Regions from separate parts of the Paenibacillus chartarius genome, predicted to be linked through region 3. Evidence: riboswitches for the same ligand, from Rfam matches in the RefSeq annotation. Region 3 holds a riboswitch; each other region holds the start of a gene.

Region 1 (10,821 bases), on a different contig from region 3:
AAGGGACAGCTCCTCGGTATATCGTTCCTTGATATATTGCACCGCCTTGTCGAGAACGGTGACCGTCTGCTTTTCCCGCTCGTCCCGTATTCGCTCTAGAGCGGCCATCACATACGTTTGCCGGGCGCGGTCGTCGAAGCTGCCGTTCCTTTGGTCCGTTAACACAGGAAGGGGGCTTGTCCCGTTCCTGAGCTCGTCGAAGTAGCAGATCGTTCGGTCCGGCCCGTAGCAGGTTGATGCAAAGACCGCTTCAAAGTACGAGCGGCGAAGCCCTTCCGCCTCGCTATGGCTGGAGCCGACGCCGATAAAGGCCGTATTGTCCAGCTGTCTTTTCATCGTTCCCGCCAGCTTCTCCGCGTACCGCTTAAGTTCCTCTTGCCACTGCTCGCCGTTCATGCCGGACGGCTTTCTTACGAAGATAGCCGCGTGGCGGTCGAGGAACGGGCTGACGATGGACGGCAGCGGTCCGGTGCGGGCATAGCTTTTGATGCGGTCATAAATTTTTTGCTTGTTCAAGGCTTCTATAGCCTCCATGGACTCGGGAAAAGCGACCACGAGCGCACAGCCGTAATCCAACGGGAATTCCAGCCATTCCGACAGCTGATCGCGATCCGCTTCCCGGATTTGATCGGTCATCAGCATGAAGGCCAGCTCGTTCTCCGCGAGCGGGGACAGCTGGGAGAGGCGGTCCCGGAGCTCCAGCTCTTCGCGGCGCTTCCGCTTCTCCTGCTCCAGCTCGTCGATAAGCTGCTGCAAAGTGCTCACGATTTGCTCACGGCCCGCCGGCTTCACAATATACGCTTTGACTCCCAGGGATATCGCTTCTTGGGCATAGGCAAAATCATCATATGCCGACACGAGCACGAATTTCGCTTCCGGCAGCCGCTGTTTGATTTCGCGGATCGCCTCCAGCCCGTGAATGCCCGGCATTTGAATGTCCATAATAATGATGTGCGGACGGTGCTCGTCGGCAAGCTCGATCGCCATCCGGCCGCTTGAGGCGTGCAGCAGCCGGAAGGTGTCCGGCATCATATGGGTAATAATCCATTCCAGTCCTTCCCGTTCTAACCGCTCGTCATCGGCGATCATCAATCGGAACATAGTCTCCCAAGTCCTCCTTTCTCCAAGGTACCCGAATCGTGATTTTCGTTCCTTTTCCGGGTTCACTCTCTATCGTTACGGGCTGCGGGCATCCGTAGAAGAGCTCCATTCGTTTAAAAACATTGCGAGTACCGATGCCCGAAGACTCTTTCTTGGCCGACACTTCTTCCAGCCGCAGCAGCGATTGGCGGGTTTCCTCGTCCATGCCTTGTCCGTTATCCGTTATCGTAATCGTTACGTGCTCCGGCTCGCGGGCGATATCCAGACGAATGTGCGCATCTCTTTCCATCCCGGAGATACCGTGCACATAGGCATTCTCGACCAAAGGCTGTAAAGTAAGAGCGGGCATCGGGAGGCCGAGCGCAGACTCATCCGCGCTGATCTCGACATGAACCTGGTCGACGAATCGAGTCTGCTGGATGGCGATGTACGTCTGGACATGGTTCAGCTCGTCGCGCAAGGTGACCGGCTTATCCAGTTTTCTTAAATTGTAGCGGAACAGCCTCGACATCGAGACGATCAGATCGCTTGTCTTCAGCGCGCCTTCAAGAAGCGCCAGCTTGGACAGCACATTCAAGGAATTGAACAGGAAGTGGGGATTGATTTGGCTTTGCAGCGTTTTGAGCTCCAGCTCCTTGACCAGCTTGTCCTTCTCAAGCAGCTCCTTGTCTTTGTCGATGAAAGTCTTCAGATCGGAGAGCATATGCCGAAACGCTCTAGCTAATATGCCCAGTTCGTCTTTGCTTGTTCCGGATTCGGGCTCCACGTTCAAATTGCCTTTGGCGATCTGCGCGGCAACGCCGACCAGGTGAGAGACGGGAACGGTTACGCTTCGCGAGATCCACACCGCGAGCGCAAGGCCAAGCAGCGTGTTGACGACGAATACGGCCGCTGCCAGCCGGTCCATTCGATGCGCTTCGTGCTGAATAAGCTGGTACACCGGTTCGTATGAGGCCAGCTCCACATCGACGAGGTGCTGCTCCTGCTCCTGGATGAAGCCGCCGGTTCGTTCCGCATCCTCATAGCTCGCCAGCGCTTCCCGCTGCCGGCTGAGACCTGACGCCTGCACGGAGGCGTTACCCTGCTCCCGGATCGTTTCCATCATACGGACGTATTCCACAAGGGCCGGCCTTTGCCGGCTTCCGTCGTACAGCTCGGCCACCTTGGATTGCTGCTGTGATAAGGCTGCGAGCGCCGATTCGACTTGCCGGAGACGAGTCGTGTCCGGATTCACAAGATAGCTGTTCAGCGTTTCCAAGGTGCCTTCCACCGTATGAACGGTTTGGTTGTACAACAGCAGCCGGCTCATCATGACGTCGTAGCTTTCCCGAATTCCCTGGCCGCTTTGGAACAGGAAAAAGGAAACCGAATTGGACAGCAGCACGAGCAGGGGGATAAACAGCAGCAGCTTGGTGCGGATCGTCATTGGCCTGCCCCCTTCGCAGCCGAACAGCCGTTCATCACCGATACGGGAGTGAACAGCTGCTGCGGTACCGGATTGCCCAGGTAGTGCTCATTTAACAAGGTAACCGCCCGATAGCCCATCTCGACGGGCCGCTGCACGACAGCCGCGGTGATTTTGCACTCGCTGAGGCCGCTCAACGTTTCCTCCGTCGTGTCGAAAGCATAGATATGAAGCCCGTTCGGGCGGAGGCGCTCGGCGGCCTCCTTGATGCCCGGGCCATCCAGCGCGCTAAAGCCGACCATCTCGGTAATTCGCGGCTTCAGCTGAAGCAGCTCCTCCGCTTGCCCCGCCGCCTGCAGACGCGAAATATTGGACGACCTCACATGGGCGACCGTCAGGTTGGGAAATTGGGCCAAAGCCCGGCGCAAGCCCTGCAGGCGAAGCTGCTGGTTCGGAGCGCGCTCGCTGCCAATCAAGACCCCGATCGTTCCCGCACCGCCCGACGTCTTTACGACAAGCTCACCCATTTTCATCCCCGCTTCCATGTTGTCGGTCCCGACGTACGAGAGTCGGCTGCTATCCGGTTCGTCCGTATCTACAGCGATGACCGGAATTCCGGCTTGGACGGCTTTATCGATTAAGCTTCGGTAGCCTTCATCCCCCAGACCTTGCACCAGAACCCCGTCCGCTTTGGCGGCGATCGCCTTCTCCAGAAGCCTCATCTGCTCCTGCGGGTTGATCCGGTACGGGCCGGTATAATGAAGCTCCATGCCGAACCGGCTCGCGGCGTCGCGGGCTCCCTGCTCAATCGATTTCCAGTAAGGATTGTTGAGCTCTTGGGCGATCAGTACAATTTGCTTGCCGTTCGTCTGCTCCTTGGAGGGGGTGATCAGCGGCTTCACATAGCCTTGAATGCGCTGGGTAGTGAAGAAGAACAGCAGCAGCAGTATGGTAAATCCCCCGAACAGGATGACGACGGCGGCGCTCCAAATCCGATTCGACATGCGATGGCTCCTTTGAACGACGGAATATAACAGGTTCATTATACAAAATAGGCTCGAGGACACAAAGCAAAGGCAGCCCGTGATGCGTTCGCATCCCGGACTGCCTGATGCGTTCAAACCGCCCGCGCTTTCAGCAGCTTATGATGATATCGATAAGACCCGGCTATCACGGCAAACCCGATGATGAATACGAGCGCGTCGGGCTTCAACCCGGTAACCGCCAGCACCGAGAAGAACGCCCCCGCCAAATCGAAAGTCAAACCTGCATACGCCCATTCCTTCACCCGCGTAAAGCCGGGTACGACGATCGCAATGACGCCGAGCAGCTTGGCGGCGCCCAGGAACGGCGACAGGTAGGCGGGATAGCCGAGAGAGGCGAAGAGAGCGACGGAGTCAGGGTTGGACAGAAGATTCGGTATCGCTCCGACACCCATCAACAAGATCGTCAAGCCTGTAAAAATCCAATACCAGATCCGCAGCTTGCTCATGCCCGAACACCTCCCTGCATGCGCTCCAATATGATCGCCAGCCGTCCGAGCGTCGATGAGGCGCCTTCGATCGCCCCGTATTGCCGCACCGCGGTTTCCAGTTCCAAGGCGGAAATGAATTGCATGCGCATGGTAAGCTCTGTGTTATCGTCGATGTCGTCAAAAGTGACGGTGACGCGGAAGCGTTCCTCCACTTCAGGATCGCCGTGAGTGTAAAGCAGCAGCTGAGGCGGGTCGACGTCGATATAGCGGATGATGTTATCATAGTCCGTTCCGTCTGGGCCGTGCATGACATAGCGCCATACGCCGCCTGGCCTTACGTCGATGTCCTGAACGGTGAGAGTGAAGCCTTCCGGCCCCCACCAGTGGGGCAGATGCTTCGGGTCGGTCCAAGCTTCGTACACGAGTTCGCGGGGAGCGGGGAAGCTGCGTTGAACTGTCAATACACGTCCTTCAACATGGGTGAAAGTGTTGTTCATAGCCGGGCCTTGCATCATAACGAATTCCTCCTTACGGGTATTGGTTCATCTGTTACAAATATATCCTATGGGGAATATTCCTGTCAAGGTATATAATAAGCGATTTGATTATCAGCATTCACCATGCAAGAAATAATATAATAACTGCAATTTCGATAAAAACTACTACCAAATACCTAGTTCTCCGGGTATAATGTTGTTAAGAAATTGTTAATGGAACTATAACGACAAAGGCACACTGCATGAAAATGCAGGCCGCAAAGCTAGAGGGGCTTCCGGGAGTAAGTTCCCATGCCAGCCAGCTGCCGAATGTTTCTGTGCTCCCGCGGAAGGGGACCCGAAAATTCGGGTCCTCTTTGTCGTCTTTAGGACAACAGTTGAAAATGTGGAGGGAATTACAGGATGTCACAACAACACACACATGCACGCAGCACAACGTCCAAGCTTGTCTCTCTGTTCGCTCCGGGTGAAGCGGTTATGAATCGATTGAAATATGTCAATAAGTTTCTGATGATCGGCTTGCTGTTCGCGATTCCGCTGATCGTATTGTCTTATTTGCAATACTCCGATAGAGCGAGCGAAGTAAAGCATATCCAGGAAGAAACGACCGGTGTCGAATACGTGCAGAAGCTTAACGATTTCTACTATGCGGTCGATACGCGACGCGCATCGGTAAGTGCTGTCGTGTTGGGGGACAGCTCGCTGAAAGAAACCCTCGTTCAGGCTGAAGCGAAAGCCGACAGCGCGGCAGCTGCAATCGACAAGCTTGACGGCGAGATTGGGAAACAAATTCAAACAACCGACAAATGGAATGCGGTGAAGAAAAAATGGAGCGACCTGAAGGCCAAAGGTACGGCGCTGACGTCCCAAGAAAGCATCGATCAGCACGCATCGGTCATTACGGATACGCGTTCGTTGATGACGCATATTACCAACACGTCGGGCCTTGTGCTGGACGGAGAACTGGGCAGCTATTATTTGATGGATGCCTCCGTGAAACAGATGCCGCTGCTGCTGGACCGCGCGGGACGCGCCAGAGCGCTGGCCGTAGCATACGCGGCGGCGAAGACGCCGACGGCGGCGGAAATCCGTACGTTAACGACGCTTCTGGATCAGATCAAGACGACGCAGGAAACGATTAAGTCCGACCTGGATACGGCGGCTCAAGTACATAGCGATATCGGTGCCAAGCTGCAGGAAGCTTACACGGCGAATTCGGCGGAGCTTGATCATCTGATCGAGTACGTGAACAGTTAAGTTGTGACGGCGAATCCGATCAAAGCGATGCCGAAAGAGGTGTTTGACACGCTGAACAAGCCGGTCGAGCAGACCTTCAAGCATTTCGAGACGGAGCTTGAGCTGCTTCAGGAGATTCTGCATCGCCGAATCGACCAGGGCAACTCGACGATGTATCTGCTGATCGCCGTCGTGAGTCTGGTGCTGCTTGCCGTGACCTACTTGTTTATCTCGTTCTATTTATCGGTCAAACGCGCCGTACACACGCTGGAAGCTTCTGCGACCCAAATTGCGCAAGGCAACCTTTTATCCCGCGTCGAGCTGAAGACGAAGGACGAGCTGGCCGTCGTAGCCTCCTCGTTTAATTTGATGGCCGATACGTTCCGTTCGACGATATTAACCGGCAAGCAAGTGTCCGAGCAAGTGGCAGTATCCGCCGGGCTGCTGACGCGGAATGCCCATACTTCGGCTGCGGCCAGCACCCAAATCAGCGATGCGATCGGGGTAATGGCTGCCGGCGTAAGCGCACAATTTCAGGGGGCGCAGGAAGCAGCGGTGGCGATGGAGGAGATGGCTCAAGGCGTTCAGCGTATCGCCGAGAATGCTTCCACAGTCGCCGAAGCGGCCCAGGGCGCGGAGAGCCGGGCCCGCAGCGGGAATGCTTCGATTCAACAGGCGATCGGTCAAATGACGAAAATTCATGCGAGTGTCGGCGAGTCTGCTGCAGTCATTGAGCTGCTCAGCTCCCGCTCGGAAGAGATCGGCTCGATCAGCAGCGTAATTTCGGAGATCGCGGTACAGACGAACTTGCTCGCTCTGAACGCATCGATCGAAGCGGCGCGTGCCGGCGAGCATGGAGCGGGCTTCGCCGTCGTCGCTTCCGAAGTGAAGAAGCTGGCCGAGCAGACGAAGACGGCCGCGGGTCAAATTACCGGGCTGATCAACGATATTCAAGTCAAGACCGTCGGGGCCGCCGCGAAGATGCACACCGGTGTTCAAGAGGCCGAGCTGGGCAAGCGGGTCATCGAGGAGACAGGCGCTATTTTCCAGGAAATTGTTGCCGCCGTTCAGCAGGTCACCGAGCAGATTCAGGAGGTGTCGGCGGCTGCGGAGCAAATGTCCGCCGGTACGGAGCAGGTTACGGCTTCCATCAGCGAGATGGTCGGCATTTCCCGGGTGTCCGCGGACAACGCCGAACAGGTATCATCGTCGTCTCAGCAGCAGCTCGCCTCGATGCAGGAGATTGCCGCTTCCGCCGACGAACTCAGCAAAGTCGCGCAGGAGCTGCGCGAAGTGATTCATCAGTATACGGTGTAAACGGCCGATTTGTCCGCCAAGTGCCTTCTATAGAGGCTGCTTGGCGGTTTTCTTGTTAATTCGAGCGGTTTCATCAGGCTTCACGTCAGATTTACAATTTATTAAACCTGAATTAATCATCTGTTTACATGAGTCGACTACAATTATCGATATTCACATACATCTTATGTACAGCGAGGAAGCGATGAGATCACTTGGAGCCCTTAATGAACCGATCGATAGCGGTTGTTTAAGACTTTGAGCTCATACGCTTCTTTTTTTGTGCAGTCGAGGGAGGATGACCTATATAGCAAGACAAGGACCGAGGAGGCTGGGCGGTTTGCGGCATGCGGCTGCGGTACTGGCTATCCTTTGCATGATGCTGGCCGCCGGGGGAACGGCCTCCGCTCATTTCAGCTCGACGGGATATTCCGACTTGACGGTAGGGGAGAAGTCGCTGCAATACAAACTTTACCTGCTGGAGAAGGAATTATTGGAAGCCCTTCCAATCATTGATAGGAACGGAGACGGCAAGCTGTCCGAGCAAGAGCTGAAGGGAGCGGCTGAGCCGCTGAACGAGCTGGTTAACGATCGGCTGGTCGTGACCGGGAACGGGAAGGTGGCCGACGGAGAGCTGGCTGCTGCGATGCACGCCGAGAAGGCGAAGATGACGATGATCGAGCTGGACATTCGCTACGCTTTCAGTGTCCCTGTACAGCGCTACATGGTGCAGTACAACATGTACGACGGAACCAATGCGGATCATCGCAGCTTCGCGACGATTCGGATCGGCGAGCAGACGATCGTCCAAGTGATCAACAGCAGCAACAACATTATTCAAATCGAGGGCGTCAAAGGCGGCGCTGCAGCATCTTCAGGCACCGGAGCCGGAGCCGGACAAGCAGCCGAAGCGTCGTCCGGCCCGACGCCGGCCGCTGCTGCGGACGCTCCATGGACCGTGATCTTCCGCGAGTATGCAGTCATGGGCATGAAGCATATATGGTCGGGACCGGACCATATGCTCTTCGTTGTCGGTCTGCTGCTCGCCGCAGGCGCAATCGGGTGGCCTACCTTGAAGCTGGTGACGGCGTTTACAGTCGGGCACAGCATCACGCTGGTGCTGTCTGCGCTGAATCTGGCCTCGATGTCGCCCGTTCTCGTCGAGCCGCTCATTGCGCTGAGCATTATCTATATTGCCGTTGAGCGGTGGATCGTCAAGGAACCGGCAGGAAATCGCCAGCTTGGCGTAACGGCGGCATTCGGAATGGTGCATGGCTTCGGGTTTGCGGAAATTCTTCACGGGACGATGGCGGGCGGCATTGCGCTGCCGCTGTTCTCCTTCAATCTTGGCGTCGAGCTGGGGCAGATTGCCGTGCTGCTCGTTGCTATTCCGATCCTGCTCGGACTGCGCCGCATCACGATGCGTCCGGCGTGGACCTATGCAGCATCCGGAATCATCGGTGCGATGGGATTGTATTGGCTAGTCGAACGAGTGATTTTCTAACAGAGGGAGATGTGGCATGAGGAGTCGAACGAGCAACAAATGGATTTCTATCGTTACATTATGGTGCATGCTGTTCAGTGCAATTGTTCCAATCGGTACTACCGCTGCGGCGGATGCGGGCCAATCGGCGCCGGAGCTGTTCGTGACGGAGATTCACCCCGATGTCGTCGGAACGGACAGCTTCGAGTTTTTCGAGGTATACAACAATTCCAATCAGACGCTCCGTCTTAACGATTATACGTTCCTGTACCGGTATCCGAATCCGGCGACGACGCCGGACGTACCGTTCACGTTTGCCGACAACACGATGCTGGCGCCGCAGCAGGTGATGGTGTTTTGGTATAACAATGCTTCACCGAAAAACGATTTGGCGGCCTTCAACGCGAAATACGGCGTTAGCTTGACGGCCAGCCAGGTGACGGATGTGGCGGGCTTCAACGGGTTTTCCAATACGGCGGCCCGTGCTGTCGTCATCAAGAGTAAAGCCGGTGTTGAAATTGCCAAGTCCGGCTATGCAGCGACGGAAATCGCAGAGGGCTTGGGCGTTCATTTCAAGCTGCCTGCGAGCGGCGTCGACATGGCGAAGCATGCGATCAAGTCGGCTCCGACTCCGGGCTCGCTGGACCTTGCTCAGATACCGGCCGAACGTGTCATTTTACCGGACCCGCCGGCGAATGAGCCTCCGGTCATTGCCCATACGCCGGTGACGGAGGCGAGTGCCGGTACGGATCTGACGATCTCGGCGTCGATTACGGATGCAGAGGACTCCGTTAGTGCGAGTGTCTATTACAAGAAGACGTCGCAGTCAAGCTTTACGGCGCTGCCGATGAGCAGTGTAACCGGATCGACGTACTCGGCGCTCATCGCCAAGGAAGTGCTGACCGAGCCGGAGCTTCAGTACTACATTCAGGCTAAAGATGCCGCTCACACGGTAACGACCGATACGTATACGGTTGCGGTGAATGGGGCGACGTTTGATTTTACCAAGGTGCCTGCGATGCTGATTACGGAGCTTGTGCCCGATACGACGAATGTCGGATCCGGAGACGGTTATGAATTCGTCGAAATTTACAACAATACGACGAAGCCGATCGCACTGAGCGACTACCGGCTGCTGTACCGGTACACGAACAGCGATACGCCGGACGGCGTATGGGAGCTTCCGTCTCAAGCGGTTCTTGAGCCGATGAAGCCGCTCGTATTCTGGATCATGAACGGCAGTAATGCCGACTCAACTGCAGCGAGCTTTAATTCGATCTATGGAACGTCTCTTGTCGAGAACGTCAACCTGTTCCGCATTGACGGCGGGGGCGGCATGGCGAACGGCGGCAAACGCAAAATCGTGATCGCCTCCAAAGCCGGTAAAGAAATCGCCGAGGCGTATTATGACAACGATAATCAGACTGTAGCGAACAAGGGCATTTTCTACCGGTACCCGACGGACGGCTCGAATCAGATGGCGATGCAAGCCGGGGCGGGCACCATTGCGGCGACGCCGGGAACCGTCGAACCGGACTTGCTGCCGGCGCAGCCTGCCAAGCCGCTGAATAAGCTGCCGGTCATCGAGCATACGCCGGTGACTAAGGGCAGCATCGACAACGATCTGGTCGTCACGGCCCGTATTACCGATCCGGACAACGGCCCGGTAGCGGCAGCGGTTTATTATAAAGTTCCGAGTGCATCTTCGTTCCAGCCGGTCGTGATGACAGCCGGGCCGGACAACACGTATTCGGGGACGATTGCGAAGTCGGCGTTAACCGAGACGGAGCTTCAGTACTATGTCCAGGCGCAGGACGATCAGGATACGGTCAAGACGGCCGAGTACATCGTGCAGATTTCGACGGGGGCCGTCGACTTCTCCAAACTCCCGCCGCTGCTTATCACCGAGCTCGTTCCGGATTCGACGAATGTCGGCAGTGCGGACGGCTACGAGTTTATCGAGATTTACAACAATACAACCGAGACGATCAATCTGAAGGATTACAAGATCCAGTACCGGTACACCAGCTCGGGTCCCGATGCGGATGTCGTCTGGCCGACGGACCGCGAGGATATGCTGATCCCTTCCCGTCAGACGGCTGTATTCTGGATTATTAACGCGCAGAATACGGCGAAGACGGTGGCCGATTTTAACGCGTTGTATGGCACCAGCCTTGTCGAGAATGAGAACATCTTCAAAATGTACAGCGGCGGCATGGCCAACGGCGGCGACCGCGGCATCGTGATCGCTACGAATACCCGGAAAGAGCTGTCGGCCGCATACTATGACACGGATGCGGAGACGGTAGCGAACAAGGGCATTTTCTAC
Region 2 (10,821 bases), on a different contig from region 3:
AGGAAGATTCCTGGGTGAGAACCGAATCCATAATCTTGCTAGTGCTGTTCGCCGTTTTCCTGGAGATGCTCGCCAGCTCCTCCATCATGGAAGTGACCTGCTCCGTGCTTGCGGACATCTGCTGCGTAGCGGAGGAAATATCCAAAATTTGATTGGAAACGACTTGCGATGCTTCAAGAATATTATTGAAGGATTCCCCTGTATTATTAGCGATGACCAGGCCTTTCTCGGTTTCTTTCGTACCTTGCGTCACGAACGAAACGGCGTTGTAGGTTTCCGATTGAATGTCGGCAATTAGCGCTTCAATCTGACTTGTCGATTGCTTCGATTGGTCGGCGAGCTTGCGTACCTCATCGGCCACTACCGCAAAGCCTCTGCCGTGTTCTCCCGCTCGAGCGGCTTCAATGCTGGCGTTCAGGGCAAGCAGGTTGGTTTGGGCCGTGATGTCTTTAATTAAATTGAGAATGTTGCCGATTTGTTCGGATTTCGATTCAAGCAGCTTGATTGTGCCTGCGGTCGTGTGCGAATTGGCATTAATGCGTCCCATTTGATCCGAAATCGTTTGTGCGGCTGTGTTGCCTTCTTCGGAAAGGTGTTTCATATCTTGAGATGCGTAGGCCACTTGGCTTGCGTTCTGAGCGATGACTTGCAAAGATGCGGCGATCTCCACGATCGATCGGCTGCATTCTTCCGTAGAATTTTTTTGCTGGTCGACATGTGCGTTCATATCCTTGATTTCCGTTGTAATCGTCTCAATGCTGTGTCGGTTGTTTTCGGTGATGCCGAACAGCTCGTTGGAAGCGTCGGCTACGCTTGTGGCGGTTTGCTTAATACTCGATAGTATTTCGCGAATATTCGAAAGCATTGTATTGAACTTTTGATTCAATTCGCCGAAGCTGCCTTTTTCCTCCAAGGTGAAGTTGAATTTTCCGTTGGATACTTGCTCGATCCCCCGCATCAAATGGTTCAGAGGCATAAGCGTTCTTCTTGCCACGACGTATTGCGCACCGCCGCAAAGGATCAGGGAGATGAAAAGCAGGATAATCGAGCTCCGGAGGAACGAATGTTGGGCTTCGGGAATCATTTTGGCGTCAACATCTACTGCAAAGTAAGCCGCAACATTTCCGTTATTGTCGATAATAGGATAAAGTACGCTCACCCAAGTACCGTAATCGTCGTTATAGAAGGAAGTAAAGGTCTCGGATTTGGTTTTCAGCATGCTCTTCAAACCGTTGACGATTTCTTTCGGCTGCTCGTACATGTCCCCAATCTTCAGGTTCGCTTCACTGAATGCTTGAATAACGTGACTCGGGAACGCGATCAGCGAAGTTTTATTTCCATCCTGCAGTTCGACGCCGAATATGTAGGCTTGAGCTACGTTTGCATTGAAAGCCGTGTAGCTGTCAAACAGCTTGGTTAACCTTTGCTGCTCGCTTGCTTCCCAGCGTTTGTCGCTAAGAGCACCCTCAACATCTTTATAGGTAATAGCTTGGGCCCATGCGGAGGTCATATTATGGGTTTGTTTTCTGAGTGAATCCGTTAAAATTTGGTTTTGGTTGTAGGCGCTGACGGAAATGAGCACCACCCCGATGATGAGAAGATTCAGCATCGAAAATAATAGATTTTTGCCGAAATAGTTTTTGGTCTTCAAGTTGACTGCACTCCTTACGATGTATTTGTAATGAATGTATAAACGTTGCGATGCGACAAAATAATCCATATTTGAGCAAAATTTGCACCCTGCATGCCGGAAGTGACGAAAAGAAGCCTACCCCAAAGATGTTCGGGATAGGCTATCTATCTCAAACTGGCGGTCTGGCGGCCATAGCTTTGTAGCCTTAGGCCCATAACTTTGCGCCCTTATCTTTCGACAAGTTTGCCATTTACAGCTATTCTTTTCTGACATTTAATGACTATTATAAATAATCAGATTGTTCATGTAAACATCCTGAGCCTGTAATATTTGTTAAAAAATCGTGAAGGATGGGGATGCGGAGCGCATCGAATTGTTGAAACTAACAATAAAAATAAAATTGTTTGAATATATTTTATGTGAAATGTATGGAAAATGAAAGGGGAAGATGTAGAAAGAAGGAAAATCATGTCGTAATGTGGAATGTGCCTAAAGTCCTTGGATACGCTAGTGAATTTGCTGTCTCAGAAAGCGTGAGGTTATTTCTGCAGTCCCAAGAATGTCAGATTATTTATGTTTCGTCTGACGATACGGAATCATCGTATCGTTTGCCCGCCGAAAGCATCGAGAGATCTGGAGATCGACGCTGAAGAGGCTGCCGGAATCGGCAGCCTCTTGTAAGCGCGAGTCATGCAGCTAGTGAGGATTGCCCCGACTCAACGAATGTATACATCCGTTCGATCGTGGTGCAGCTTGTCGACATGGTCAAGGATTTCGCTAATATCAGTGCTCTCCAGCTGGAAGCGGTCGTTTAAAGTAACGATCCATTTATCGTCAATGTAGGATACGACAATCACTCCATTGACAGCTTTAATGGCAACGTTCCGCATCTTCGCATCTTTCAACCCCATAATCTCATCGTACAAAGGATGAGGCTCGCCAGCTCTATGCAATTCCATATTATACCTCCGTTTTAGAGTTAGCGTACCCTCAGCATCACACCTTCATACCGAAATATTTGGGCTGCTTCTGCTCACAGTTGAGTCCGTCCGAACCGGATCAGCAGCTGAGGAACCGCCAGCAGCAGCGCGATCGCACTGTATAAGCCGAGCGTATAGCTGACCGGATAATTCAAGCCAAACCCTCCGACATAAACCGCAGTCAGCAGATGAATGCAAACGTTGGTAAAACAGAACGCATAGCTGCGTATCATCCAGTGCTTATGCGAGGTGATCCGCTTATTTTTGATTTCGATAAAAGCCTTAGCGGTGATAAGGAGCCAGACGATGTTGAGCACATTGAATCCGACGCTGCTGATCCTCCCGCCGGTGGCATAAGGCGCCAAGTATCCGGACGACAGCACGACAACGATGACGGAAGCCATGTAAACGTAACCGTTGATGCGGTGAAATTGGCGATATCGGTGCAAGAGGCGTTTGGAAAAATTGAGTACTCCCGCCGCCATTGCGATACAAGCGAATGCGACATGAACGTAGACGACATTGAACCAGGCCGGGAGGGGAAGCGGGCGCCTCAAGCCGGTTTTGTGACGGAGAAACTCTTTGAACTCGGGATCGATGAAGAGGATGTTCGCCAAAGTATAGAGGATGAGCATGATGCTGGCGCAAGCGACGAGCTTATATGCGATTCGGCCCTTTCCCATAAGTTCCCTTCCTTTCACCGCTCAGGCTCCATGCTTCGAGTGCCCGTTAATTGGGATGACGGCTGAGGGCTAGGGATCGAAGCAGCGCCTTGCTCCCCCCGGACGGCAGCCGACTTTTTCTTAGAACCGGAAGGCGCTAGACCGCAGCTTCGCCAAACCGTCCCCCTCCGTTCAAATTCAAACCATTGCTCGACTTCATGGGCAATACGCGGTCCAAGCTCCCGTTCAACCAAGTAAATCGCAGCATCGAGTCCCGAAGTAACGCCTCCGCTTGTGATCAGATTGCCGTCATCGACGATACGTGCGGGAACGGGAACGGCTCCGGTCGCTTCGAGCAGCTCCATGCCAAAGTGATGGGTGACAGCCGGTCTCCCGGCCAGCAAGCCGCCCATCGCCAGCAGCAGCGAACCGCCGCATACCGCCGCTACCGTGACGCCTTCCCGGTGCAGGGCCATTTTCATACGATCGGTTAACGTTGTGGACATGGCCCGGGCCAATACAGCCGGGATCGAATCGGGGCCGTCGTCGTCGACAGGACCGGATGCGCCCGGAACGATAATAATACCACGGCGTTCCGGATCCAGCTTGCCGCTTGCTTCCATACGCAGTCCATTGCCGCCGCTCGGCACGGCCCTTGCTCCTTCAGCGGTGACGAGCTGAACGCGCAGCGTGTCTCCCGTGAGCATTTGAGCAGCGCTGAACACCTCGTAAGGGGCCAGAGCATCCAATAAATCAAAGCCGTCAAACAGTACGATTTGAACATGCATATCCATTAGCTCCTCCATTCTGCAACAGCCGTTTCCTGAGGCTCCCTATCATCTTACGAGATGAACATCACGATGACATGCGCCAAACTGTCACAAATGTATCAACAAACCGTCACGAAGCTCCGATCGAACGGGTTCATGAAAGGAAAACATGGTAAACTTACTTGTAGTTGTTCACCGGATGGGGCAATCAAACGGAATATACGGCAGGCTGGCTGCGGGGAGGAGCATCGTGAACGATCGATTGACGGTTTTGGTTGTGGATGACGACGAAAGTATAGTCGAATTGCTGCGGGATTTTTTGGAGTACGAGGGCTTTCAGGTCAAGACGGCGGATGGAGCGGGACAGGCGCTGACGTTGTTCCGCGAGAGCCCGATTCACTGCATCGTACTGGATATCATGATGCCGGGGATCAACGGCTTCGAGCTGTGCCGGACGATTCGGGCGGAGAGCGATGTGCCGATCTTGTTCTTAAGCGCCCGCAGTGACGATGTGGACAAAATTCGGGGATTGACCTTAGGCGGAGACGACTATATCGTCAAAAATGCTTCGCCCGGTGAAATCATAGCAAGAGTGAAGGCTGTGCTGCGCCGATCCGGCGCTAAGCGGGGAGCGAACCGGAAGCTGCTGGACTATGGCCGCCTGAAGCTGGATTTGGCGACCAGGGAAGTATGGGCGGACGGACAGATCGTATCGTTGACGCCGAGGGAGTATGATTTGCTGCTTTGGTTCGTCGAACATCCCAGATTTGTCGTGTCCTACGATCAGCTGCTGCAGCGGTTCTGGGAGGGGGTTGGCGATAAGCATACGATTCGCGTGCATATGAGCCGGCTTCGCGACAAGATTGAAGCCGACCCAAGTCACCCGACATATTTGGTCAATGTGTGGGGCGTTGGCTATCGGTTCGAAGGAGGGTAACATGGGAACAATGCGAATTCGAACATTGACGATCCTCGGCTTCTTGCTCATTCTTACGCTGCCGTGGATTAGCTTTGTAACCGCGAATGCGATCGTAACGAAGTCATGGAGGCTGGGGGAGCATGAGTCCCGGCAAACGGCTGACGAGCGTATGGGCGGGGAGCTTGCCTACGTACCGCAAACGGCTGCGGCTGCCGCCGGGCTGCTGCTTGCTTTCGTCATTGCCGGGACCGCCATGCGCAGACTCGTGCTGCAGCCGCTCGAGAGCATGAGCCTTGCCGCGAGACAGCTTGCCAAGGGAGATTGGGACGTTCAGCTGCCGCGGCGGGGGGTTGCCGAAATCGCCGATGTGCAGGTCGGGTTCGATGTCATGGTGCAAGGGCTGCGGCAATCGTTCATGAAGCAGGCGGAGCTGGAGGAGCAGCGGCGGTTCGTCATGGCCGCACTGGCCCATGATCTGAGAACGCCGTTGTTTGCATTGCGCGGCTATTTGGATGGGCTGGAGCAAGGCATCGTGCAGTCGCCGGAGCAGATGGCGAAATATGTCGCGGTGTGCAAGGAGAAATCGGCGCAGCTGGATCGGTTAGTCGAGGAGCTCTTTACGTTTACGAAGACGGAATTGCTCACGCCGGAGCTTCTTCGCCGCACCGTTGATCTGAAGCTCATCTTTCAGGCTTCGATCGATAGCTTGACTCCGCAAGCTCGTATGAAACGGGTCGCCATTGTAACGGAGTTTACTGCGGACGCCTGCAACGTTACCGGCGATGCCCAGCTATTGGAGCGGGCGATGAACAATCTGCTGGATAACGCGGTAAGACATAGCCCGCCCGAAGGTCGGGTTACCGTATGCTGCTCGCGGGAAGGCGCCAAAGTATCGTTCGCCGTATGGGATGAGGGGGAGGGCTTCTCCGCCGAAGAGCTCGAGCGCGCTTTTGAGCCGTTGTACCGCGGAGATCCGTCGCGGAGCCGGGCAACGGGCGGAGCGGGACTAGGGCTGTCGATTTCACGGTCGGTCATTCAACGCCACGGGGGAGAGCTAAACGCGGCGAATCGTCCGGGCGGCGGAGCCGAGCTGTCGGGCTGGATGCCGGCCTCTGACGACTGATTGGTTGAGTCCATCGTTTACCTTCGCCTAAGGTGCTGGTATTATTTCGTACAATTTCTTATTGTGGCTCGAAAGGAATAAGGTGGGAAACGGAGAACATATTCATTCAATAAGAATTGGAGGCCTGAGCCTATGAAGTTCTCCGCTAACATACTTGTTTGGATGAAGAATATCGGACGTATACCCAAGTATATGAAGCTGCTTCTGGCATTCAGCCTGCTGATCGGGGCGATTCCGGTGCTCGCGCTCGGTACGTTTTCCTATTATGTCGCGAAAGGCGATGCGGAGCAGCGGACAAGGGAAGGCCAGATGCAGCTGCTTGCGCAGACGCAAATGCGCATCGAACAAATCATGAAGACACTGGAGCTTACAGCCATTCAATATGCCAACTCGCCGACCGTTACTTCAGCTCTCGGGGAAAAGCTCGATGTGACGGATCTGACCAGGGTCCGAAATCTTTTTTCCGGACTCTACAATTTGCAAGCGCTTCCAGGTATCAGCGGAGGTTATTTGGTGGATCAGGAGCATAATTGGATGATGAGCTTTACTTCGGTCATTCCGCTCAATGAGCATCCGCTTCGGGAACAGCTGGAGACGTACGCGAAGCATCCGAATAATTTGTTCTGGGATACGAGGTCGTCGGCCCTTGCCGTTGACAGCGAAGGGGAGAGCATCCGAAACGATACGATTCGCATGGTGCAGAAGCTTCCGATTTTGCCGTTTACCCAGCAGCCCCGGGGATTTTTGATCATCGAGCTGCTCAAGTCGCAATTCCGTACGCTATTGTCCGAGCATACGGAGGAGCTGGGGCGCATGTATGTGTTCGACCGGAACGGAATCGAATTCCTGGCGGGCAGGGAGAAGGAGGTGGTCTCTCTTGCTCCGACGCTTGCGCGAATTCAAGAGCGGATCCACCAAGGCGGCGAGTCCTCCGGATACGTATACGGCGATGTCGGCGGGAAGGGGATGATTTTCTCTTATCGGCATTCCGCTTATAACGGCTGGATCTACATGTACGTTATTTCCATAGACGAGATGACGCGGCAAACCCGGAAAATCGCGGTGGGCACGGTTGTTGCTTACGGCGCCATATTGCTCGTTGTTAGTGTGCTGGCCTGGATGATGAGCCGGCGGATGTATTCGCCCATCAAGCGGCTGGACGAGATGACGCAAACCGTACCTGTCGAGGGCGTGAACGAGAGGGATGAATTTTCTTCGCTGGAGGAGCGGTTTCGCAAGCTGTTCAGCGCCGGGCAGCAGATGAAGCAGCAGATGCAGGACCAATTCACGCAGCTGAAAGAATTTTTGATGCTGAAGCTGTTTGCCGGGCAGCTGTCCGAAAGCGATTTTGCCCATCGGAGCAAGATGTATGGCTTCCCGACCGAATGGAGCCGGCTCGCCGTTCTCACGCTGCAGATCGATACGCTGAAGGATACGCGCTACCGCAGCCATGATCGGGAGCTGCTGTTATTTGCGATCCACAATATGGTCGGGGAGCTCGTTCCCGCACAGCAAAGATTCAGCCCCGTTCTGCTGAATCAGTCGCAGGTGACGCTTGTGAAGAGCGATCTGGCCGGAGAGGCCGAGTTCAAGGAGTACTGCTGCAGTGTCGCGGAGCTGATCAGAGCGAAGGTGCAGGAGTTTCTTCAAGTGAGCGTCAGTATCGGTATTAGCCGTCCGTTTACCCGAACCTCCGATGCGGCGCTCGCCTACAACGAAAGCCTGGAAGCGCTCAAGAGCCGCCTGCATCTGGGGCACGGCATCATCTTGCACTATGAAGACGTTCGAGCAGGTTTAAGCGGTATGGCTGCCGCCGCATATACCCAGCTGAAATGGACGGAGGAGCAGCTGGTACAGGCGCTGAAGCTCGGTGGAACGGCGAAGGCGGTTCCATGGCTGGAAACGTATATATCCGAGCTTACCAAAAGCAACGTCAGTATTAACGAATATCCCGTCATGCTGATGCAGCTCGTATCGAGGCTTCATCAAGTCATTCAGGAGAAGGGTGCGGCGGTGCATCATGTGCTCGGCGAAGGCGCCTCGTACGCCCAGCTGATGAAGCTGAGCTCGCACGGAGAGATTGTGGACTGGTTGAAGAGCCGGCTGCTTGCTCCAATCGGCCAGTATCTGAACCGGCAAGCGGAGAATCAGTATATGAGCATCGCGGGTAAGGTCATTCAGCTGATCCGGGAAAGATACAATCAGGATTTAACGCTGGAAGGCTGCGCGGCGGAGCTGAACTTTCATCCGGTGTATTTGGGCCGGGTATTTAAGAAGGAAACCGGCATGACATTCAGCGAGTATGTTGCGGATTACCGGATGAGGCTGGCCAAGGAATGGCTGGAGACGACTACGCTGAAAATCTCGGACATTTCGGACCAGCTGAACTACTCGAATACGACTGCCTTTATCCGGATGTTCCGCAAAGTGGTCGGCATGACGCCCGGGCAGTACCGCGAACGGTGCGGGCGGCCGGGAGAATAGGCCATGGCTTTCGCTTGAAGGCCTCCGTCTGACGGTGAAGCGCAAGTCTTCCCGCCGGACCGGGGGCCTTGCCTATGGGAACTCTTGAAGTTGCAATCGGTTTATGCAGGTTCGTTTCGGGTAACACGATCCGGGGAATCCGCGCAAATCAAAGGTTTGACGGGGGATTCGCAAGAAGTTGCATACGGTCCATAGCATGTTATCGCGTGCGGCTCAATAATGGGAGTAAGCGGCGAAGACAAGGCAGGATCATGAAAGGAGGCTGGGGACTACGAAGTGAATACACAAGTGAAAGCTGATACGCGCATTAAAGAAAGCGCTAACAACAAGTTGGGATGGGCGAAAGATGTGCTGAAGGACCGCTGGCTTTACTTGATGGCTTTGCCGGGGATCGTCTATTTTCTGATATTCAAATACGTGCCGATGTACGGCATCATTATGGCGTTCCAGGATTTCAAGCCGCACCTCGGTTTTTTCGGCAGTCCCTGGGTGGGGCTTCGGCATTTCGAGCGCTTCTTCGGCGAAGAGCAGTTCTGGATGCTGTTCCGCAATACGTTTGTGCTCGCCGTCTATAATTTGATTTTTTTCTTCCCGCTGCCGATCGTTCTTGCCTTAATGCTGAACGAAGTAAGGAGAGAGAGATTCAAACGGTTCGTGCAGACGCTCGTTTACATTCCGCACTTTGTTTCATGGGTCGTCGTCGTCGGGATTTTTTACATCTTGTTCACGACCGAAGGCGGAGCCGTCAATGAACTGATCTATGCGGTTTCCGGAGAGAAAATCGCGTTCCTGCTGGAGCCGGATTGGTTTCGGACGATGATCGTCTCGCAATCGGTCTGGAAGGAAGTCGGGTGGGGAACGATTATCTTCCTCGCCGCTCTCGCCGGGGTTGATTTACAGCTGTACGAAGCCGCCCGTATGGATGGAGCCGGCCGTTGGCGCCAGCTGTGGCACATCACCTTGCCCGCCATCCGCAGTACGATCGTCATCCTGCTCATTCTCCGGCTCGGCCATTTTCTCGATTCGGGCTTCGAGCACATCTTCCTCATGCTGACTCCGACGAACCGCGAGGTCGGCGAAGTGTTCGATACGTATGTGTACGTCAAAGGCTTGACGCAAGGGCAATTCGGCTACAGTGCGGCGGTCGGCCTGTTCAAATCGGTCGTAGGGCTGCTGCTCGTGCTCGCCGCGAACTGGCTGGCCAAGCGCTTCGGTGAAGAGGGCGTTTATTGACCTCTGCAGAAAGGAGACGGATCATGAACCACGACAATACATGGAGCAACCGGCTGTTCGATGCGGTCAATTACAGCTTGCTGAGTCTGATTGGGCTCGTCTGCATCTTGCCGTTCGTGTATGTGCTGGCGGTTTCGTTCACAGCTCCGCATATCGTGGCGCAGGGAGGCTTTATCCTGTACCCGAAGGAGTTTTCGCTGGCAGCCTACCAGTACATTTTCTCCTCGAATACGCTGGTGCGAAGCTTGGGCGTTTCCATCTATGTCACTTTGCTCGGTACGCTCATCAACCTGGTGCTCACGTCGCTGCTGGCGTATCCGCTTTCGCGGCCCAGCTTCAAGGGGCGCCGCCTCATTTTGCTGGCCGTGCTGTTTACGATGCTGTTCAACGGCGGTCTCATTCCCACTTATTATGTGGTCAAGTCGCTGGGCATGATCGACTCCCTCTGGTCGCTCATGATTCCGTCGGCGATCAGCGCCTTTAATCTGATCGTGCTCAAAAACTTTTTCCAGCAAATCCCCGAGGGGCTGGAGGACTCTGCGAAAATCGACGGCTGCAACGATCTCGGCATTCTGCTGCGTATCGTCATCCCGCTGTCGCTGCCGGCCATGGCCACCTTCGGCTTGTTTTACGCAGTCGATCATTGGAACAAGTTTTTCAGCGCCGTTATGTATATTAACACGAATACAAAATGGCCGATTCAAGTTGTTCTGCGGGAAATCGTCATCAATGCGAGCAGCCGGATCGGCGACACGAACATGGATGAAATGAATATTCAGCCGCTGACGATCAAGATGGCGGTCATCGTGTTCGCAACGCTGCCGATTATCGCGGTTTACCCGTTCCTGCAGAAGCATTTTGCGAAAGGCGTTCTGCTCGGTTCGGTCAAAGGATAACCAGAAACGTATCATAGGGGAGGTTTACTTTGTGATGAGAAGAAACAAGAAGCTTACCTGGACAGTGTTAGCCTTGAGCGGTACGATGGCGCTGTCGGTCGCCTGCAGCAGCACCGGAGGC
Region 3 (10,821 bases):
CAACTGGCGGGATACGGGCATCTTAAGCGCAATGACGTTCCGTGGCGTCCGAATCGGCGTGTCCGGTTCGGAGATGTACCGTAACCACAAGCCGGAGCCGCGACTGCACCTTAATTCCGTACTGCATTCCATGACAGCAACAGTGTATCATTTTCCATGCCTCAACCCAATAGAAAATCACAAAATTCCATGTTGAGCTAACATGCTTCCATGGCAGGCGGCCGGCAGGTACGCTATACTGAAGCTAAAGAAGCGGACTTACCCGCGCGACGAAACCAAATTCGAGCTAAGGCGGTGCTAGCGGTAATGGCGGATGTGCAGCTGTTGAAGAAGCGTTTTATAGAGATTCATGGGGGAACGGAAGAGGGCATCAGGGTGTTCCACGCGCCCGGTCGGGTCAATCTGATCGGCGAGCATACGGACTACAACGGGGGTTACGTGTTCCCGGGCGCGCTGACGTTCGGCACGACCATGCTGCTGCGCAAGCGGGCTGACGATCAAGTGTCGCTGGCTTCCACAAACTTTGAGATGAAGAAACAAATTTCCATAAAAGGTCTGGCATACGACGAAGCGGATGACTGGATGAATTACCCGAAGGGCGTCATCTACTTCCTGCAGCAGAAGGGCCACGATATCGGCGGCTACGATGTGCTGTACCACGGCGAAATTCCGAACGGCGCGGGCCTTTCTTCCTCGGCTTCCATCGAGGTGGTTACGGCGTTCGGCTTGCTGACGGCGGAAGGCCGCGATGTAACGGCTGCCGAGGAACGCGTGCAGATCGCCCTGCTGTCGCAGCAAGTGGAGAACAAGTTCGTCGGCGTCAATTCCGGTATTATGGATCAATTCGCGGTAGCGATGGGCAAGAAGGATCACGCGATTCTGCTCATGTGCGACACGCTGGAATATGAGCATGTACCGTTCAACACGGGCGCTTATAAAATCGTCATCGGCAACACGAACAAGCGCCGTGGCCTCGTCGACTCCAAGTACAACGAACGCCGCAGCGAGTGCGATCAAGCGGTCGCCGAGCTCCAGGCTGCGTTCCCGGGTCTGACGCTGCTCGGGCAGCTGACGCTGGAGCAGTTCGAAGCGGAAGCGCACCGCATCGTCAGCGACACGGTCCGCAAGCGGGCACGCCACGTCGTGGAAGAGATTGACCGCGTGAAGCGGGCGGTCGAGGTGCTGAAGCAGGATAACCTCGAGGCTTTCGGCCAACTGATGATCGGCTCGCACAACTCGCTGCGCGATCTGTACGAAGTGACGGGTGTCGAGCTTGACACGATGGTCGAGGAAGCGCTCCGCATTCCGGGAACGATCGGCTCCCGGATGACGGGTGCAGGTTTCGGCGGCTGTACGGTATCGCTTGTACATGAGGACAGCGTCGAGCTGTTCAAGCAGCAGGTAGGCGCGAACTACAAGGAACGCACCGGACTGACGGCGGATTTTTACGTGTGCGATATCGGGGACGGCGCAGTTGAAGTGAAGTAGGGCTTGAGCGGGGTGGGGCCTGACGGAGGCTCGACAGCGGGCAAGCAGCACAGCGGTACGAAGCCATAGGGGCAACGGCCAGGACACCGTGATTCGAGCAAGCATACATGAGCAAGAATAAAGCGATACGAGAGACTGGTGCGTATGTGCACGCCAAACAAGGAACACGAGTAAGCAGCGGCGCTTCGAGCAAGCAGGCTGCAATCCGTAGCACAACGATTCATTTCAACCGCGAGGCAATCGGATTGCGAATAAGAACGCAGTAAGTCAATGGAGTACGGAAGAATCCTACGGAGAGGGGATGCACGATCATGGCGATTATGGTAACAGGGGGAGCGGGCTATATCGGCTCGCATACGGTGGCGGAGCTGCTGGCAAGAGGCGAGGAGGTCGTTGTCGTCGACAATCTGTATCAAGGCCACAAGGCTGCGGTGCTGGGCGGCAAGCTGTATGTCGGCGATTTGCGCGACGGGGAGTTTATGGATACGGTGTTCCGCGAGAACGAGATCGATGCGATCATTCATTTTGCGGCGAATTCGCTGGTTGGCGAGAGCATGACGAATCCGGCCAAGTACTACCACAATAACGTATACGGTACCTTATGCCTGCTGGAGAAAATGAACCAATACGGCGTAAAGCGCATCGTCTTCTCTTCGACCGCCGCAACCTACGGGGAGCCGGAAAACGTGCCGATCCTCGAAAGCGACCGCACGCTGCCGACGAATGCATACGGCGAGACGAAGCTGGCCATGGAGAAAATGATGCGCTGGTTCGACACGGCCCACGGCATCAAATACGTGTCGCTGCGCTACTTCAATGCAGCCGGCGCGCATGAGAGCGGCAAGATCGGCGAAGACCATCTGCCGGAAACGCATCTTGTGCCGCTCATTCTGCAGGTTCCGCTCGGTCAGCGGGCGCATATCTCGGTGTTCGGCGACGACTATCCGACGGAAGACGGCACCTGTATCCGCGATTACATCCATGTCAGCGATCTCGCCGACGCGCATGTGCTGGCGGTGGAGAAGCTGCGTCACGGCGGGGACAGCGATATTTTCAACCTGGGCAACGGGACGGGGTATTCGGTCAAGCAGGTCATCGACGCAGCGCGCAAAGTGACGGGGCATGCGATTCCCGCGGTTATGGAGCCGCGCCGCGCCGGCGATCCGGCGGTGCTGGTCGCTTCCTCGGAGCGGGCCCGCGTGGAGCTCGGCTGGAAGCCGTCGCGCACATCGCTGGAGCAGATCATCGAGAGTGCATGGGCTTGGCATAAACACAATCCGAAAGGATACAACGACCGGACCTAGACTAGGCCGACATGGCTTGCAGAAAGGATTGGAGGACATTACGTATGGATAGAGAGCTGAGGGCGGGACTTGCGATCGAGCGGCTGCTGCAGTTTGGCGTGCAGCGGGGGCTGTTGGAGTTGCTGGACACGGTTCCGGTGCGGAACGCACTGCTCGACCTGTTCGAGCTGGCGGAGCCGTATGCGGGCGAGGTGCCGGAGGAACAGCTGGACAGCCCGGTTGAAGCGCTGAACGAACTGCTCGATGCGGCGGTCGGAACGAAGCTGCTGCCGGAGGATACGCTGACGTACCGCGACCTGCTCGATGCGCGGATTATGGGGCTGCTCATGCCGCGTCAATCCGAGGTGGCGAACCGGTTTTGGGCGACGGCGAAGTCGGTTGGCGTGGAGTCGGCGACGGAGGCGTTTTACGGGATGTCGATCAACTCCCATTACATCATGATGGACCGCTTGCAGCGCAACCAGTACTGGCTGACGGCAACGGATTACGGCCAGCTGGAGATCACGGTCAACCTGTCCAGGCCGGAAAAGGACCCGAAGGAAATCGCGCTGCTCAAGACGCTGAAGTCGAGCCATTACCCGAAATGCCTGCTGTGTCTCGAGAACGTCGGCTATGCAGGACGGCTGAACCATCCGGCACGGCAAAATCACCGCGTCGTCCCGCTTCAGCTCGACGGCGATACGTGGTATCTGCAATATTCGCCTTACGTGTACTACAACGAGCACTGCATTGTGTTTTATCAGCATCATTCCCCGATGAAAATATCGGCGGAGACGTTCTACCGGCTGCTGGATTTCGTGGAGCAGTTCCCGCACTATTTTATCGGATCGAATGCGGATTTGCCGATTGTCGGCGGGTCGATTCTCGACCACGACCATTTCCAGGGCGGGAGGCATGCGTTCCCGATGGCGAAGGCGCCGGTAGAGGTGCTGCTTCGCTCCGAAAAGTATCCTGCGGTGAAGGCGGGCATCGTGAAATGGCCGATGTCGGTGCTGCGGCTGTCGAGCTATAACAAGGAGCAATTGTTAAAGCTGGCGATCGAGGTCCTGAATACGTGGAAGGGCTACAGCGATCCTTCGGTCGACGTACTGGCGTTCAGCGAGGCCGGGTCCGGCGGTGAAGGCGGAGCAGGTGCCGGGCAGGTACCGCATAATACGGTGACGCCGATTGCGCGCATTAATCCGAGCGGCGAGTTTGAGCTCGATCTTGTGCTGCGCAACAACCGGACGAGTGCGGAGCATCCGGACGGGATTTTCCATCCGCACCGGGAGCTGCACCACATCAAGAAGGAAAACATCGGCTTGATCGAGGTCATGGGATTGGCCGTGCTGCCGGGGCGCCTGAAGGGGGAGCTCGAGGCGATTGCCGGCGTGCTGACCGGAGCGGCGCCTCTGGAGGCGGGCGCTCTGGCGGATGCGGGCCATCCGCTGCATAAGCATGCCGCTTGGATTGATGCGCTGGTGAGCGAGCACGGTACGGGGCTTAGCGCAGACGCGGCAGCGGCGCTTCTGCAGCAGGAGGTCGGCGCCAAGTTCCTGCAGGTGCTGGAGCATGCGGGCGTGTATAAGCGCGACGTGCAAGGGCAAGCGGCGTTCCTGCGGTTTGCGGAGACGCTTGGGTTGAAGGGATAGAATAGATTTTGATCAGCACCTGCGGAAGTGCCTTCAAAAAGGCGGCTTCCGCGGGTGTTTATTTTTTGCCCGGATACCACGTATCTCAAATTCCCTAATTGGTGGATTTCTATACACACCTTAAGACCTTCTATAGATTCACATAACAATAGTTATTCTCGATCACATAGTTCTATAGGCCTATTAACAAACATAGGCTATTCGGAATATGATTGGGATAATCATATCAGCCAAGTGACAAAGGCAAACCGCAGGAAACTGCGGGACGCAAAGCCAAAGGGCCTGACCCGAGCGGGTTTTTCCGTTCGGATGGCAGCCGGTTGCCACAAGGAATCATAGTCTTTATGCCTATGGACCCTTGTTGGGTTCATTTTTTTGTTTTTGTCACAATTTGTTGTAGGGGGATTATTTAGGATGAGACAACGAAAACAATGGGCAGGATGGCTTGCATTGCTGCTTACTCTTCAGCTGCTGCTTCCGGCTATCACGGCAAATGCGGCGGCTGATAGCGGAACGCTGCTGCCTCCAAGTAACGTCGCGGCTCAGAATGTTACACCAAGTGACATTAAATTGACTTGGAGTCCGGTTTACAGTGCCACCGGCTACAATGTTTACAGTATTGTTTATGGATCCATGGACCTGGTGGGGACTACAGCAACAACGTCCTTCAGTTTAAGCGGTCTGTCTGAAGGTTCCTACAGCTATGTGGTTTCCACGCTTAGCTCAGGCTCGGAGTCCGGACCGGGAGCGCCGGTCACGGTTACGGTCACATACCCTGAATTAGCGGCTCCTGCATCGTTTACTTATGCGATTCAGAATGGGAACGATATTGTGTTAAGTTGGGGAGCTGTGCAATATGCCCAAACATATAACCTATACCAAGTAGGTTCGGACGGGTCGAATACGCTGCTCTATTCGGGGGCGGCACGTACTTATACGATTCCGAACGCACCTGACGGCAATTATACATACACGGTTTCTGCATCGCATTCCAAATATGGTGTTTCCCCAGAAACCGCACCTTTGAAGGTGGCGGTAGCACGCCCGACGATGACGGCTCCTGCCGGCTTCAAAGCTGCATTGTCCAACTTGGTGGATGTTACTCTGAGCTGGAGTGCCGTGCCGTTTGCGACGAATTATAAAATTTATCAGGTCACCGAAGGCGAGAAAGTGCTGAAGAGCACGATAACGGCTACGAGCGTTAAGTATACCAATTTGCCTGCCGGCGATTATGTATATGAAGTTCATTCGAACAGCGACCGTTTCGGTGAATCTGCAGACGGCAGCCAAGCCTCGATTACGGTCGGGACCGTCACGATGGCGCCGCCGGCAAGCGTAACTTTCAAACTGCAAAATCTAAACGATGTTGTCCTTTCCTGGACAGCTTCCGCGAACGCAACAGCTTATAAAATTTATCAGATCGTCGATGGTCAGCCAGTGTTGAAAAGCACTGTAACGGGACTGACGGCGACTTATGCCAAGATGCCTGCTGGTGATTATACGTATGAAGTGCGCGCTTATAGCGACCGATTCGGCGAGTCGAATGGCGGTACTCAGGTTAACGTAACTGTCAGTGATGTCGTCATGGAAGCGCCGCTGAATGTAGCTTACAATATTGTGAACGGCAATGACATTGTGCTTACGTGGGATGCGGCGGCGAACGCAACCAATTACAAAATATACTTGGTTGCCAACGGACAAGAGACGCTGAAAAACACTATAACGGGCAGGACAATCACTTATGCGAATCAGCCTGCGGGTGAATACACATACAAGGTGTACTCCTACTCCACGCGATTCGGCGAATCCGCAGAAGGCAGTTCGATTTCCGTTTCGCTGGTACACCCGGTCATGGTGCCGCCGGCGAATGTAACACAAACCGTGAAGAGCGCGACGAGTTTTGCATTGAACTGGGATGCTGTGACCTACGCGACCAGCTACAAAGTTTATATCATCGATAATGGGCAAAAGGTTTTGAAAAGTACGGTGACAACGCCGACAGTTACTTACACGGGTGTTGCACCGGGAACATATACGTACGAAATCAACACCTTCTCCAGCCGATTCGGCGAGTCGGCGGCAGGAACACGCGTTGAAGTCACAATGAATGGAGAGACGATGCAGGCGCCGGGGAATCCGACGTATACCGTTGAGTATATTAATGACTATACCCTTAAATGGACGGCTTCAGCGAATGCCACCGGCTATAAAGTGTATCAAATCATAGACGGTGAGCGTGTGCTGAAAAGTACGGTATCCGGGTTATCAGTTTCCTACACATATTTGCCTGAAGGTAACTATGAATATGTCGTGCATTCATATTCGACGCTGCTTGGGGAATCACCGGAAGGTGCGAAGATTTCGTTCACGGTTGTTTGGCCGGAAATTTCCCCTCCAAGCAACGTCACATACAAAGTGCAGAATGGCAACGATGTGGTAGTCAGTTGGGCTGCAGTTGCGAATGTGAACGGCTATAAAGTGTACGAAGTGTTGGATGGACAGACTATATTAAAGGCGACGGTTACAGTTCCAGCGGTTACGACGACAATAACTGATGTAACAGCTGGAAAACACGTGTACGAGATTCGCTCTTTCAGAAATCGATTTGGTGAGTCAAAGACGAAAAGTCAGCTGAGTTTGGATATGGTATATCCGGTTGTACAGTCGCCGGCGAATCTTACCTACACGATCTCCAACGGCAATGACGTAACGCTGAAGTGGAATGCTGCGCTGTATGCATCGTCATATAAAGTATATCGGGTGGTAGACGGAAATAAAGTGCTTGTAAGCACCGTTACCGGAACATCGACTACATATGCCAAAATGCAGGCTGGTACTTATAATTATGTTGTGTATGCCGTCAGTAACCGGTTTGGAGAGTCTCCGAACGGAAGTCCTATAGAAGTGAACGTTGCGGAGCACACGATGGAAGCTCCGAATAACCTGGTGTACACTGTAACGAACGGCAATGATATAACTCTGAAGTGGGATGCCGTAACCTATGCCGCTTCATATAATGTTTATGAGATTAGTGGAGATCAAAGGACATTAAAGAAGACGGTAACTACCACATCAGCTAGCTTCGTCAATATGCCTGCCGGCGATTACAAGTATGAAGTCCGATCGCTTAGTATGAGGTTTGGAGAATCGCCCGAGGGTGCTCAAATTGCATATGCTGTTGTTCTCCCGGTCATGCAAGCTCCAGGTAATTTGACCTTCAGTGTTGCGAATGGTAACGACTTAACTCTGAAGTGGGAGGCTACAACTTATGCTACCTCTTATAACGTCTACCAAGTTATCGACGGGGAACGTTCGTTGAAGAGGACAGTCAGTACGCTTGCGGCGGCTTTCACCAATATGCCGGCCGGTGATTATTTGTATGAAGTTCGCTCGGTCAGCACCAGATTTGGAGAATCTCCTGAAGGTGCGCAAATCGCCTTTGCGGTTGTATATCCAATTATGCAAGCCCCGGGCAACCTGACGCAAAGTATCGCGAACGGCAACGATTTTACGATCCGGTGGAGTGCCGTAACATATGCAACAGCGTATAAAGTATATCAGGTCGTTGACGGCCTGCGGGTGCTCAAGGCAACGGTAACGAGCACATCGGCGTCTTTCCCGAACATGCCGCAGGGAGATTACACATACGAAGTAAATTCGTTCAGTTCTCGATTTGGAGAGTCACCTGTAGCGGGAAAAATCGACTTCTTGTTGAAATGGCCGGTACTGCAAGCACCTCAGCTTAAGGGTACGGTCTTTAACGCGAATAACATTACGTTTACTTGGCAGTCGGCTGCATGGGCAAACGAATATCGCGTCTATGAAGTCACCGCGGGTAACCGTCAGCTGGTTTACAAAGGAACGGCGTTAACGTCGAAAGTGTATAACTTGTCGGAAGAAACGCATTCGTATGAGATGACGATTTATAGCAATCGATTCGGCGAGTCCGCACCTTCGCCGGTATATGCGGAAACGATCGTATATCCGACCATGCAAGCTCCGGAGGCGACATTAACGCTAACCAGTTCGACAAGCGCTCGGATTTATTGGAACTTCGTTACTTATGCGAACGGGTACAATATCTATGAACTGGTAAACGGACAACCGGTGGAAATCGCTAGAAATATTAATAACTTGTCTTACACCATTTCGAATTTGTCTTATGCAGATCATCAGTATTACGTAACGTCGTATAGTAACTCCTTCGGCGAATCGGCAGCATCGAATATCGTATTGGCGAAGTTAATCGTTGATACGGAGGCGCCAGTAACGAAGGCGAATGCACCGGCAAGTTGGTCGAATCAAGATGTAGTCGTGACACTGTCCGCTACGGACAATGAAACTGGTGTTGTACAAACGTACTATTCCTTAAACGGCAGTGCTTATGTTCCAGGGAATTCGTTTACCGTTTCTCAGGAAGGCATTACAAAGGTTTCCTACTACTCGGTAGATAAGGTCGGAAACCAAGAGACGCCAACTACGATCGATGTGAAAATCGACCGTACCGCACCGGTCACAACGGCAAGCGCACCGGTAGGCTGGTCGAAGGAAGAAGTGACGGTAAGCTTGACGGCAGAGGATAGCGGAAGCGGCGTAGCGAAGACATACTACTCGGTTAATGACGGAGAGTACGTAGAAGGTACTACGGTGAAGCTGAGCCAAGAAGGCGTGAGCAAGGTGTCGTTCTACTCGGTAGACGCAGCAGGCAACGCGGAAGCGGCGCAGTCCATCGATGTCAGCATCGACCGCACCGCACCGGTCACAACGGCTAGCGCACCGACAGGCTGGTCGAAGGAAGAAGTGACGGTAAGCTTGACGGCAGAGGATAGCGGAAGCGGCGTAGCGAAGACATACTACTCGGTTAATGGCGGAGAGTACGTAGAAGGTACTACGGTGAAGCTGAGCCAAGAAGGCGTGAGCAAGGTGTCGTTCTACTCGGTAGACGCAGCAGGCAACGCGGAAGCGGCGCAGTTCATCGATGTCAGCATCGACCGTACCCCGCCGGTCACAACGGCAAGTGCACCGGCAGGCTGGTCGAAGGATGAAGTAACGGTAAGCTTAACGGCAGAGGACAGCGGAAGCGGCGTAGCGAAGACATACTACTCGGTTAATGGCGGAGAGTACGTAGAAGGTACTACGGTGAAGCTGAGCCAAGAAGGCGTGAGCAAGGTGTCGTTCTACTCGGTAGACGCAGCAGGCAACGCGGAAGCGGCTCAAGACGTATCCGTTCAAATTGATAAGACAGCTCCGCTGATCGACATGGTGGTGGAGCCTGAGTACGGCTTAGGCAGCGTGGTCCCATTGAATTTTACGGCAACTGACTCGTTGTCAGGCATCATTAATTCGGTTATGACAGTTAAATATCCGAATTCTGCAAGTGCAGTAACCAAGGAAAGCGGAGAGAGCATTTCGTTAAATGTGCCGGGAACGTACACGGTAGAAGTTACCGCAACAAACGGTGCTGGGCTTTCGACGAAAATAGTCAAACAATTCTCCGTGTATATTCCGGCAACCATTACGGTAACGCCAACAGTCATCAAGGGCAATAATGGGGTCTTTACCGTAAGAGTAGACCTCCCGTCCGGTTATAGTACGGCAGGGTTTAATCTGGATAGTGTCCGACTCAATGGTGTAAAGGCTCTGACAAGCAATAACGGTTATTACAACCAAGCAAAAAATGGGCAGTTCAAGTTTGAACGATCTGATTTCGCTTGGAGCGGCTCGGAAGCTGTATTGCACTTTACCGGGTTGGTCAACGGTAATGAAGTATCCGGTCAAACGACAGTGAAATTACAAAAATAAAGCTGTTCGCATCACCATTTCCTTATGTGCCCCAAGCATGTAAGGGGATGGTGATTTTGTTCTTCAAAGGATGATCTTCAATGCGGTTGGTTAATAGTAGTATGAGGATACTGTTAGTTCGGGTTCGTAGGAGGAGATTGAAGTGGCGGAGTTTGACGTGTATGCCTTTGCCGATTACTCAGGAGCCGCGTCGGATAAAGAACAGCGTCGCCGGATCGCTTGGTGCGTAGGGCGGCGGTTGAGTGGCCTGCTGGACGGTCGTGGAGAGCTCCCTGCGGAGGTTTCGAATGGCACAGGAGATGAGGGGAGGCCCCTGTCGATTGTCGGTTGTACGCGAAGAGAGCTTGTCGAGGTGGCTTTACGTCTTCTGCAAAAGGCGACTGCGGCGCGAGAGCGGGTGTTGTTCGGCTTCGATCATAACTACAGCATGCCGGTAGGATTTTACGAAGCGGCTACGGGCCGGGAGCAGCGTTCATGGCGGCAAATGCTTGATTGGCTCGCGGATGAGCTGGAAGTGGGGCTCGAAGAGGGTGTCGAGCCCCACCCGAGGCAGTGGGCCGCTCGGGTGAACGAGGCGATCGCGCGCAGGCTGAAGC

The links. A riboswitch is a leader RNA that binds a small molecule or an ion and turns the genes downstream of it on or off. The one in region 3 is predicted to bind cyclic di-GMP.
Region 1: it holds a riboswitch for cyclic di-GMP, as region 3 does, so the genes downstream of both, ACFFK0_RS16395 (hypothetical protein) here and ACFFK0_RS05060 (OmpL47-type beta-barrel domain-containing protein) in region 3, are expected to answer to the same signal.
Region 2: it holds a riboswitch for cyclic di-GMP, as region 3 does, so the genes downstream of both, ACFFK0_RS19455 (methyl-accepting chemotaxis protein) here and ACFFK0_RS05060 (OmpL47-type beta-barrel domain-containing protein) in region 3, are expected to answer to the same signal.

Annotation. Positions count from the first base shown of each region.
Region 1 is NZ_JBHLWN010000067.1:109,741-120,561, reverse strand. It holds gene ACFFK0_RS16420 (AraC family transcriptional regulator) at 1-1,101, opposite strand, end outside; gene ACFFK0_RS16415 (sensor histidine kinase) at 1,076-2,527, opposite strand; gene ACFFK0_RS16410 (sugar-binding protein) at 2,524-3,510, opposite strand; gene ACFFK0_RS16405 (DoxX family protein) at 3,624-3,998, opposite strand; gene ACFFK0_RS16400 (SRPBCC family protein) at 3,995-4,495, opposite strand; cyclic di-GMP riboswitch class I at 4,700-4,787, shown strand; gene ACFFK0_RS16395 (hypothetical protein) at 4,880-5,734, shown strand; gene ACFFK0_RS16390 (methyl-accepting chemotaxis protein) at 5,738-7,030, shown strand; gene ACFFK0_RS16385 (HupE/UreJ family protein) at 7,308-8,513, shown strand; gene ACFFK0_RS16380 (S-layer homology domain-containing protein) at 8,530-10,821, shown strand, end outside.
Region 2 is NZ_JBHLWN010000076.1:53,525-64,345, reverse strand. It holds gene ACFFK0_RS19455 (methyl-accepting chemotaxis protein) at 1-1,651, opposite strand, end outside; cyclic di-GMP riboswitch class I at 1,807-1,891, opposite strand; gene ACFFK0_RS19450 (hypothetical protein) at 2,350-2,592, opposite strand; gene ACFFK0_RS19445 (DUF2306 domain-containing protein) at 2,667-3,296, opposite strand; partial or broken gene ACFFK0_RS19440 (DJ-1/PfpI family protein) at 3,407-4,063, opposite strand; gene ACFFK0_RS19435 (response regulator transcription factor) at 4,296-4,982, shown strand; gene ACFFK0_RS19430 (sensor histidine kinase) at 4,984-6,087, shown strand; gene ACFFK0_RS19425 (helix-turn-helix domain-containing protein) at 6,220-8,571, shown strand; gene ACFFK0_RS19420 (ABC transporter permease) at 8,878-9,804, shown strand; gene ACFFK0_RS19415 (carbohydrate ABC transporter permease) at 9,828-10,700, shown strand; gene ACFFK0_RS19410 (extracellular solute-binding protein) at 10,735-10,821, shown strand, end outside.
Region 3 is NZ_JBHLWN010000022.1:151,602-162,422, forward strand. It holds gene ACFFK0_RS05045 (galactokinase) at 307-1,488, shown strand; gene galE (UDP-glucose 4-epimerase GalE) at 1,800-2,792, shown strand; gene ACFFK0_RS05055 (UDP-glucose--hexose-1-phosphate uridylyltransferase) at 2,837-4,423, shown strand; cyclic di-GMP riboswitch class I at 4,656-4,751, shown strand; gene ACFFK0_RS05060 (OmpL47-type beta-barrel domain-containing protein) at 4,838-10,225, shown strand; gene ACFFK0_RS05065 (hypothetical protein) at 10,368-10,821, shown strand, end outside.